Regions from separate parts of the Virgibacillus sp. MG-45 genome, predicted to be linked through region 1. Evidence: riboswitches for the same ligand, from Rfam matches in the RefSeq annotation. Region 1 holds a riboswitch; each other region holds the start of a gene.

Region 1 (3,284 bases):
TCTTTTAGAGCAGTCCATTTTTCATCCTGATAGCCCTTCGTTTCAAAGTACGCTCCATTGCTCCACTGGCTACCTTCAAAAGCAGGATAGCTTCCCTTCTCCTTGCTTAACTGAAGACTTGTTTTAATTGTGTAATAAGCAATTCGTTCATATAAGTCATCTGCAAAGGCTACCGCTTCTTCACTTTCCCAATGTATTCCCTTTAAAGCAAGCAGGTGATGCCAGCCAAATGTCCCTAAGCCAATCGCACGATATTTTTTATTTGTCATCTGTGTTTGTAAAATCGGTAACGTATTAATATCAATTACATTGTCTAGCATACGAACCTGTATGGAAATCAAGCGCTCTAATGCATCATCTGGTACTGCTCTACCCAAATTAATCGAGCTTAGATTACAAACAACGAAATCTCCTGCGTGATATTTTTTAACAATTGTTTGATCCTGTTCGATAAATTCTTCAATAAATTGTGTTGGAGACTGATTTTGGGTAATTTCTGTACAAAGATTCGAGCAATAAATCATACCGGCATGGGCGTTACTATTTTGCCGATTTACTTCATCACGGTAAAACATAAACGGTGTTCCTGACTCTAATTGCGATTTTAGGATACGTTTCATAATCGTAATTGCCGGAACTTGCTTTCGAGATAACGTTTCATTAGCTATGCAAGCCTCGTATTTGCTCCGCCAAGAACCAGATCCTTTTTGCTCATCGTAAAAGTCTTCTAAAGAAAATCCCATGACCTGTCTTACTTCATGCGGGTCAAACAAATACCAATCACCACGCTTGTCCACTTGTTCCATAAAATAATCCGGCAAACAAACACCTGTAAAAATATCATGTGCACGCATACGATCGTCACCATTATTTAGCTTTAAATCAAGGAACGATTCAATGTCTGTATGCCACACATCCAAGTAAATCGCAATGGCACCTTTACGTGTACCGAGCTGATCTACACTTACTGCAGTATTATTTAATTGCTTAATCCACGGAACAACGCCACTCGACATTCCTTTAAAGCCTTTAATAGCGCTTCCTCGCCCACGGATTTTCCCCATATACACACCAATTCCTCCACCATTTTTAGAAAGCTTGGCGATATCTGAATTACTATCGTAAATAGATTGCAAGCTATCATCAACGGTATCTATAAAACAACTAGAAAGCTGTCCATGCGTTTTTCCAGCATTGTTTAAAGTTGGGGTAGCAACGGTCATATATAAGTTACTTAATGCCCAGTACGCTTCCAGTACGAGCTCTGATCTATTTTCCTCTGGCTCATCCTGCATGAGGTGCATGGCAATAATCATCCAACGCTCCTGTGGTAATTCAAATGGATTCTTTTCATGGTCTGTTGCTAAATAGCGGGTTGCCAATGTATGAATCCCAAGGTATGTAAACAGTAAATCTCGCTTCGGATCGATATGTTTTGCAAAGTGCTCGATCTCACGCTGCGTATATTGTTCGAGGAGGTGTGGCGAATAGATTCCTTCCTCTATTAATCGATTTATTAGTTTATAAAAACTGCCATATTGATTAGATACAGCTTCTCCTCGATTGCGCGCTGCACGTCGATATAAATCTTGCAAATAAATGCGCGCAGCTAAAAAAGTCCAATCCGGACTGGCTTCATCGATGTTTTCTAGTGCATTCTTTACAAGAACATCCATTGTCTTCTCCATAGAAGATTCTGGAGAGATGGCTTTTACCGCCTTTGCTTTATACATTTCTGTATCAAGCTGTAACCCCTTATTTGCTTCATCGATCACGTGAATCATTTGCTCTTGATGATTTTGCAGAGCTTCTGTTGTCATGGCAATTCCTCCTGTTTAAAAACAATATGTATATAGCTTAATAAACACGTTTTACTAGAAACGGATTCCCAAATAAAAAAACCGCCCACCTTCAGTGTGAACGGATTAAACGACAGAAATAGCCTATGCACTCCTACCGTTTCACCATTCTATCACCCCGAAGAAATGAAACTAATGAATTATGGCAGGTCTCCTGACTTGTGCTTCCTTCTACTAGGTGTCCTTCCCATATCGCTGCCTATCAAGCACTTCGACACAGTGGATATCCCGTTCGTCCACACTTACAGTTGCGGGGGCAGCTTCGGATTTAAACCGAATTCCCTTTTAAGACAATTTCTTGTCACCGTAACTCAAAAACACTATATATAGTGTTTAAATTATTAAAAATAACAATATATTGTATTTAAAGACTATCATAGAACATTCTTAAAAGCAATAGCGTATCATTTCATTTTTTATAAAAGAATCGATTTTTATTTTTGATATTGCTCTAGCCTTCTAAAAAAATGATGCAAAAACGTATGAAATAATTTTTCTGTCGGCAGTAATTTTCGTTCCTCAGAAACGAGAACCCCAACTGTTCGCATAATACTCGGATCTACGATAGGAACCTTTACTGCTGAGCGAGGAATATTATCTACCAATGTTATTTCAGGCACTAACGCTACTCCTAAACCAGCCGACACCATTCCTTTCACTGCATCCATATCCGCTCCTTCAAAGGCAATATCCGGTTGAAACCCATGCTGCTGGCATGCTTTTAACGTGATATCACGAAGCATAAAGCCCTCCGGAAAAAAGATAAACGCATCCGTTCGAAGCTGATTTAATTTAATTGAGGATGCGGTTGCAAGCGAATGGTTTCGGGGCAATAAAGCAACAATACGTTCATGAAACAGAACGCTTCCTTCCATGCCTTTCGTTTCCTTTGGTAATGGTGCCAATAACGCAAGGTTAATGTTTCCGCGATGAACCCAATCAATTAATTCATGATATGCTCCTTGATTTAGCTCAAATTTTACATTTGGATATTGCACACGAAATGCTGATATCGCTGTTGGCAACAGATAAGAAGCCATACTACTTGTATAACCAATGTGAATCGTTCCACGTTCTGGCTCCATATATTCCTCCACAACTTGTAAGGCATTGTTAATGACATTCATAGCCTGTTCCATATGATCTAAAAAAATCCGTCCCATTGGCGTTAATCTTACATTGCGCCCTTCACGAATAAACAACTCTACTCCAAGTTCCGCCTCTAAATTAAAAATTTGTCTACTGACAGCAGATTGCGCAACATGCAACGCATTTGCTGCTTCTGTAACATGCTCTCGCTTTGCTACTTCTATAAAATACTTAATTTGCCTTAGCTCCATAACGTCCCTCCTTACCAAACTTTTCTTCGTTACTATATTCCGACTTTTCCTTTTCATTATCTCATATCGGCATTAATTATATCTA
Region 2 (3,284 bases), on a different contig from region 1:
AATCCCTTGCTAGCGTAAATAATATTACAAATCCATCTTTAATTTATATTGGGGAAGTTTTGCAATTGCCTTATACCACTCATCAAGTTCAGCCAGGGGAGTCATTGTGGCAAATTGCCAAACGGTATGGGATTACGGTTAATGAGCTCGCTGCCGTAAATGGAATAGCTAATCCATCACTTATTAATCAAGGGCAAATGCTGCGAATTCCTTTGCCAAAAAAGCCGACGAAGGAGGTCAACGCATACACAACTGAGATTAATGAGCAAGGGGCAGAGGAAGTGCTCGTATTAGGAAGAAATTTCACGTATTTATCTCCATTTATGCACCGGGTAAAGGAAGATGGAACAATTAGTGTACTTCAGGATACAACGATTTTAGATGCAGCACGAACTACAAAGGTATCGCCGCTTTTAGTGATTACTAATTTCAAAAATCGAAAATTCGATTCGGATTTAGCAGCTGCAGTTCTTCGTAACGCAGATGTTCAAGATAAACTCCTTACAAATATCGTTTCAACGATGAAAGGGAAAGGCTATCGTGGCTTGAATATCGACTTTGAATATGTATACCCAGAGGATCGAGAAAACTACAATGCTTTTTTACGAAAGACCGTTTCTCGGTTGCATCCAGAAGGATTTACAGTTTCAACAGCATTAGCCCCAAAGGAGCGCGGAGAGCAACAAGGCTTATTGTATGAAGCACATGACTATAAAGCACAAGGACAAATAGTAGATTTTATCATTTTAATGACCTATGAGTGGGGGTGGGCAGGAGGAGAACCGCGAGCCATTGCACCACTTAATAAGGTAAAGGATATTCTTGATTATGCAGTAACAGTAATTCCGCGAGATAAAGTAGTTGTAGGTATGCCACTGTATGGCCGTGATTGGAAAATCCCATGGGTACAAGGAACCTTTGCCACTTCAGTTAGTCCACAGCAGGCAGTACAGCTTGCTCTAAAATATGGAGCAGCGATTCAATATGATATGGTGGCACAATCTCCGTTTTTCCGCTATACAGATGAAAATGGACAACAGCATGAAGTATGGTTTGAGGATGCAAGAAGCATGGCTGCGAAATATAAGTTGGTGCAGGATTATGGCTTGCGAGGTGTTAGTTATTGGGTGCTAGGCAATGACTTTCCACAAAATTGGGCCGTGCTTCGTGACCACTTTACGATTAAAAAAATATAACACGCATTCAAAACATCTTTGGCCTTGAATCAAAGGTGTTTTTTTGCTACATCTAATGTTAGGAAAAAGGAGTTGCGTGTATTTTTGTCGAAGTTCCTTAAAGAAGGAAAAGCATATGAAGCGGGCAGAAATAGTATAGAAAAGTAACAATTTATGTAGAATAAGATCCCTTATGTTACAATAAATAATGGAACAAAAATTAAATAATCGCCACATGGTGACCTTGCTTGCAAGGTTGAAAAGGGAAGCTGGTGTGAGTCCAGCGCGGTCCCGCCACTGTAATGTGAAGAATCGACTTGTATACACCACTGATTTCATTAGAAATTGGGAAGGTAAGCGATTCGTTGAAGCAGAGCCAGGAAACCTGCCATGCGGAAGGACATTTTTTCCTACGGGAGATAGGAGGGTGTGACGAAATGATGCATGTTAGGATACATGTGTATTTCGACTAGGCCGAAAACCTTCTATATCATCTTAGAAAGGTTCTTTTTTTATTCCCCATGAGCCTGCTACTTAAGTGAGGGTCAAGTTGCACGTTGCATGTTGTGCTCAACGAACAATTAGTGTGGGATAGAAGAATCACCGCGGGTTGAAGCTTCACTATAGGGAGGAAACGGAGTGCAGAAGAAAACAATAAGTGAAACAAAAACAGTGCAAACGCGATTAGTTTTGCCGCCAGATACAAATCATTTGGATACTATTTTTGGTGGGAAGGTGCTAGCATATATCGATGAAATTGCAGCATTAACAGCAATGAAGCACGCAAAGAGTGCGGTTGTTACAGCTTCTATTGATTCGGTTGATTTTCTCTCATCCGCTAAGGCAGGAGATTCATTAACCTTGGAAGCCTATGTAACCTATACAGGAACAAGTTCTATGGAGGTCTATGTAAAAGTAGTTGCACAGGATTTAATTAAGCATGAGGAAAAGCTTACTACCGAATCATTCCTAACAATGGTAGCTGTGAATGAAGCGGGGAGGCCAATTCCGGTTCCAAAGGTATATCCAACTACACCTGAAGAACAGCAGCTTTATGATTCTGCACCATCTCGGAAAAAGCATCGCGAAAAGCGTGTAGCGATGCGACAACAGCGTCAAACAATGCAGGTAAGCAATACGTAAATGAAAAGAAGAGACGATTAGAGCAGGAGGCAATGTTAGCAAATATTGCTGTAAGACGGAAAAAAGCAAGCGCTTTGTTCCGTTTTTTCCTGCTCTTTTGTGTGCGCTTGCAAAGGGATGTGCCTATTCTTTAGCCCTTTGGACGGTTTGCAGGAGTAAGACGGTGAATTTTTCCCGATCCTCCTCTGTAAAAGGCTTAGGACCTTTTGTACGTTGGCCTGCGCGTCTCGCTTTTGCACTTAAGTGCCGTGTTTGAAGCAGTCGATCGATGTTATTTTGTGTGTAAGCAAATCCTTTATGGTTAAGGACATGGCATCCTTTTCCTAGTCCAAGCGAGGCAAGTCCGTAATCCTGTGTAATTATAATATCGTTTTTTGATACGAGTTGAATGATGCGATAGTCAGCAGCATCTGCCCCGTGATCGACATAAACTGTTTTTACCCCATCTGGATCCTCTTCATGTGAAAAGTGATTAAAGCTCTTCACGAGAATTACTGGAATAGCTTCTTGTTGCCCGATTGTTATCACAATATCCTTTACAGGACTTGCATCTGCATCTACATATATATTCATTTCTGATTCTCCTCAAATAATATTTCGAATATCTCATATAATAAGTTAGAAAAAATAGTGTCCATCCTTGCTGGAAATTGTTGGACAGCGTAAATATTGCTACAATAATCATAAATCAAGTGTTAGCTTTTTTCGATTAATAACAGACTGGATTCTATTATTATTAGATGAAAGAAGGGGTAACATGGAAGCGGAAAAGGATCAACAAGCAGAAAATCTACACAAAACTAATGTGGAACAAGGGCTATCAGCAGAAGAGGCAGCAAAGCGGTTAGCTACGTTTGGACCGAATCGCTTTGAAGAAACAAAAAAGGCATCTTTTCTAGTCTTGGTTTGGCGGCAAGTAAACAGCTTACTTATTTATATTTTAATTGCTGCGGCAGCGATTTCAGC
Region 3 (3,284 bases), on a different contig from region 1:
AGTGAAACATGGCTTCAAAATGAAGCGAACTTGCAGCATGTATTAGCAAATCGGCAAAAGGTTAAAGAACAAATTGACCTTCCAGAAGATGAAATGGGTGCGTTAGTCGTAGGTGTTCCAATTGACGGTGGAAATGGTGCAGTTGTCATTTATCAATCCCTTGGTGTCGTGGATCAAACAAAGGCTGAAACAACGCAAATTATTTTCTTAGCAGCAGGAATTGCCATTATTTTGACGACGATTTTTGCGTTCTTTCTTTCGACCCGGATCACCTCACCACTTATAAAGATGCGTGAAGCCGCCTTTGATCTTACACGGGGAGAGTTTAATACGAAAGTACCCATTTTGACACATGACGAAATCGGTGAATTAGCAATGGCTTTTAACCGTATGGGAAGGCAGCTTAAATTTCATATAAATGCGCTTCGTCAAGAAAAAGAACAGCTTTCAAGTATTGTCAGCTCGATGGCGGATGGTGTGATTACATTGAGTAGAACAGGTGAAATGATTGTGACAAATCCACCAGCCAATCGCTTTATCGAGGATTGGTACTATGAAATGAATATCCCATTTAAAGAAGGTCAAATGAAGCTACCAACGCCATTACAATCGATTTTGAAAGAAGTAATTCAAGGTGAAAATGAAGTACTTGAAGAAATTACATTACAAGGACGAAGCTGGGTTATGATTATGACCCCTTTATATGATCAATCGTACGTTCGAGGAGCAGTTGCGGTTATTCGTGATATGACTGAAGAAAGAAGACTGGACAAGCTCAGAAAGGATTTTATTGCGAACGTTTCGCATGAATTAAGAACACCTATTTCTATGCTACAAGGGTATAGCGAAGCGATTGTTGATGATATTGCAGAATCGAAAGAGGAAAAAAACGAGCTTGCACAAATCATTTATGAAGAATCGCTACGCTTAAGCAGACTTGTAAATGAGCTACTCGATCTTGCACGCATGGAAGCAGGGCATATTCAATTGCATAAAGAGCAGGTGGAGCTAGAGCCGTATATTAAACGGATTGTGCGTAAATTTAAAGGGATTTCAGACGATAATCACATTGATCTTAGGTTGAAAACATCATTACAGCAGGACATAGGTTGTTTTGATCCTGATCGCATTGAACAAGTCTTTACGAACTTAATTGATAATGCCATTCGACATACGAGTGAAAATGGATTTGTGAGCCTATTTGTGCGCTATGATGGAAACAATTTTCACGCAGAAGTAGAGGATAGTGGAAGTGGAATTCCAGAAGAAGACCTTCCGTTTGTTTTTGAACGCTTTTATAAAGCGGATAAGTCTCGCACAAGAAACAAAAAGAAGAAAGGTACTGGATTAGGTCTGGCGATTGCTAAAAATATTATTGATGCACATCAAGGCACAATATCTGTTAAAAGTAAGCTAGAACATGGTACAACCTTTACCTTTAAGATTCCGGCAAAAACAGAGTAGAGAATCTGTTCATTTTTCAAAAAGTCTGTTATGATTAAAATTGAATTGAATACAATGTTTGGAATTGGTGTACAGTAATGTACTTAATAGGGAATTCAGTGAAAAGCTGAAGCTGTCCTCGCAACTGTAAGTGATAATCGAAACAAGCATTACCACTGTATGAACATTCATATGGGAAGGGCTTGGAGTAGGCTTTAGTCACAAGTCAGTAGACCTGCCATTTCAATTGTGTCAATGCTTCGAGGGAAAAGCGATTGAGACAGCCGAACGGACAATAAAGTATCATTGTGTAGTTAGGTATGTCGTTAAAAGCTGACTCTTTTGGAGTCAGCTTTTTTAAGTAACGCTCTTCTCCTCAATAATTTTATTATGGAGGATGAGAAACAATGAAGGTACAAAAGTGGATTTATCGTTTACTTCCATTACTGCTTGTAGCAAGTTTATTAGCTGGTTGCGGGTCGACTGACGAGGAAAAATCAAATAAACCTGCTTCCAATCAAACAGAACAGCAAGCATCGGGGAATGAAAGTGACAGCAAAGAAAAAGAAGAAACAGTTGTTATTACAATTTCTAAGGACAAGGGAAAAGAGCAAATAACAGAAAAGGAAGTCCCAATTAAAGAAGATGCTATTTTAATGGATGTCTTAAAGGAAAACTTCCAAATTGAAGAAGAAGGCGGATTTATTAACGCTGTTGAAGGAATCGCCCCAAAAAAAGATGAGAAAAAAGCTTGGATGTATTCCGTAAATGGAGAAGTGGCTAATGTTGGTGCTGCTGAGTATAAGCTTAAACCAGGTGACAAAGTAACGCTTGATTTACAATCATGGGAATGATTTAGGTGAACATTTATAAACTTACATTATTAGCAATTTTAGCTGCATTGGCTATTGTAGGGCGAATCGTATTTACTTTTCTGCCGAATATCCAGCCTGCTACTGCAATTATTATTATATGTGGAATGCTTTTAGGACCTTTTTCCGCACTTCTCATGGCGTTTCTCGTTACATTTTTGTCTAATATGATTCTCGGTACAGGCATTTGGACGATTTGGCAAATCGTTTCTTGGGGGATAATTGGCATACTTAGTGGATTGCTCGGTAAGTTCCCGAAACGCATCCCTTTATTTGTCATCGTGTTATTCGCAGTTTTTAGTGGATATTTGTATGGATTTATCATTTCCTTAACAAATTATCAAATCTCTGGTCAGATGTTTTGGGCTTACTATATCGTAGGACTTCCATTTGATACAAACCATGCAATCGGGAATGCAATATTCATTGTTTTATTTTATCCAATGCTTGCTTATTTGATAAAAAAATATGCAAATGGGCATTTCCCCATTTATAATGCACATCAATTATAAGGATAAAAAAGTGCTTTCCGCCGAATTAGGAAAGCACTTTTTTCATAGCATGATTTAACGAGACTCATTTTTCAGCGGATCACCTTTAAAAGGAGTTTCTCCAATTTTTATCGAATCACTCGGGCAGCCGTCACGGGCATCAAATAAATCGTCCTCTAATTCATTCGGAATTTGCTTTACTCCTTTATTATCATCAAGGACTACATAAGCTAGTCCCTCGTCATCATAGTCAAAGATATCTGGTGCAGTTATGCCACAGGCTCCACATGCTATGCATGTCTCTTTATCAACAATTGAAAATCGTTTTTCCATGAGGAGTCCTCCTAAAAAAATAGAAATCTATATGCTTGATCGGTTAATAATTTAAAATTAATAAAAAATCACCCAAGAAGGATGCAATTGGTTGATCATCTCCTCTATAATAGATTGTAAGCTTGTTTAAACTTCATTTCAATAA

What was found. A riboswitch is a leader RNA that binds a small molecule or an ion and turns the genes downstream of it on or off. The one in region 1 is predicted to bind cobalamin.
Region 2: another riboswitch for cobalamin. It lies ahead of SPK86_RS14865 (acyl-CoA thioesterase); the one in region 1 lies ahead of SPK86_RS08500 (ribonucleoside-diphosphate reductase subunit alpha).
Region 3: another riboswitch for cobalamin. It lies ahead of SPK86_RS13345 (DUF4430 domain-containing protein); the one in region 1 lies ahead of SPK86_RS08500 (ribonucleoside-diphosphate reductase subunit alpha).

Annotation. Positions count from the first base shown of each region.
Region 1 covers NZ_JAXOFU010000006.1:119,546-122,829, reverse strand. The annotation lists gene SPK86_RS08500 (ribonucleoside-diphosphate reductase subunit alpha) at 1-1,820, opposite strand, end outside; cobalamin riboswitch at 1,987-2,183, opposite strand; gene SPK86_RS08495 (LysR family transcriptional regulator) at 2,294-3,199, opposite strand.
Region 2 covers NZ_JAXOFU010000018.1:10,600-13,883, forward strand. The annotation lists gene SPK86_RS14860 (LysM peptidoglycan-binding domain-containing protein) at 1-1,196, shown strand, start outside; cobalamin riboswitch at 1,395-1,582, shown strand; gene SPK86_RS14865 (acyl-CoA thioesterase) at 1,815-2,318, shown strand; gene SPK86_RS14870 (YaiI/YqxD family protein) at 2,442-2,891, opposite strand; gene SPK86_RS14875 (calcium-translocating P-type ATPase, PMCA-type) at 3,076-3,284, shown strand, end outside.
Region 3 covers NZ_JAXOFU010000013.1:41,182-44,465, reverse strand. The annotation lists gene SPK86_RS13350 (ATP-binding protein) at 1-1,464, shown strand, start outside; cobalamin riboswitch at 1,513-1,700, shown strand; gene SPK86_RS13345 (DUF4430 domain-containing protein) at 1,851-2,297, shown strand; gene SPK86_RS13340 (ECF transporter S component) at 2,303-2,827, shown strand; gene SPK86_RS13335 (ferredoxin) at 2,882-3,139, opposite strand.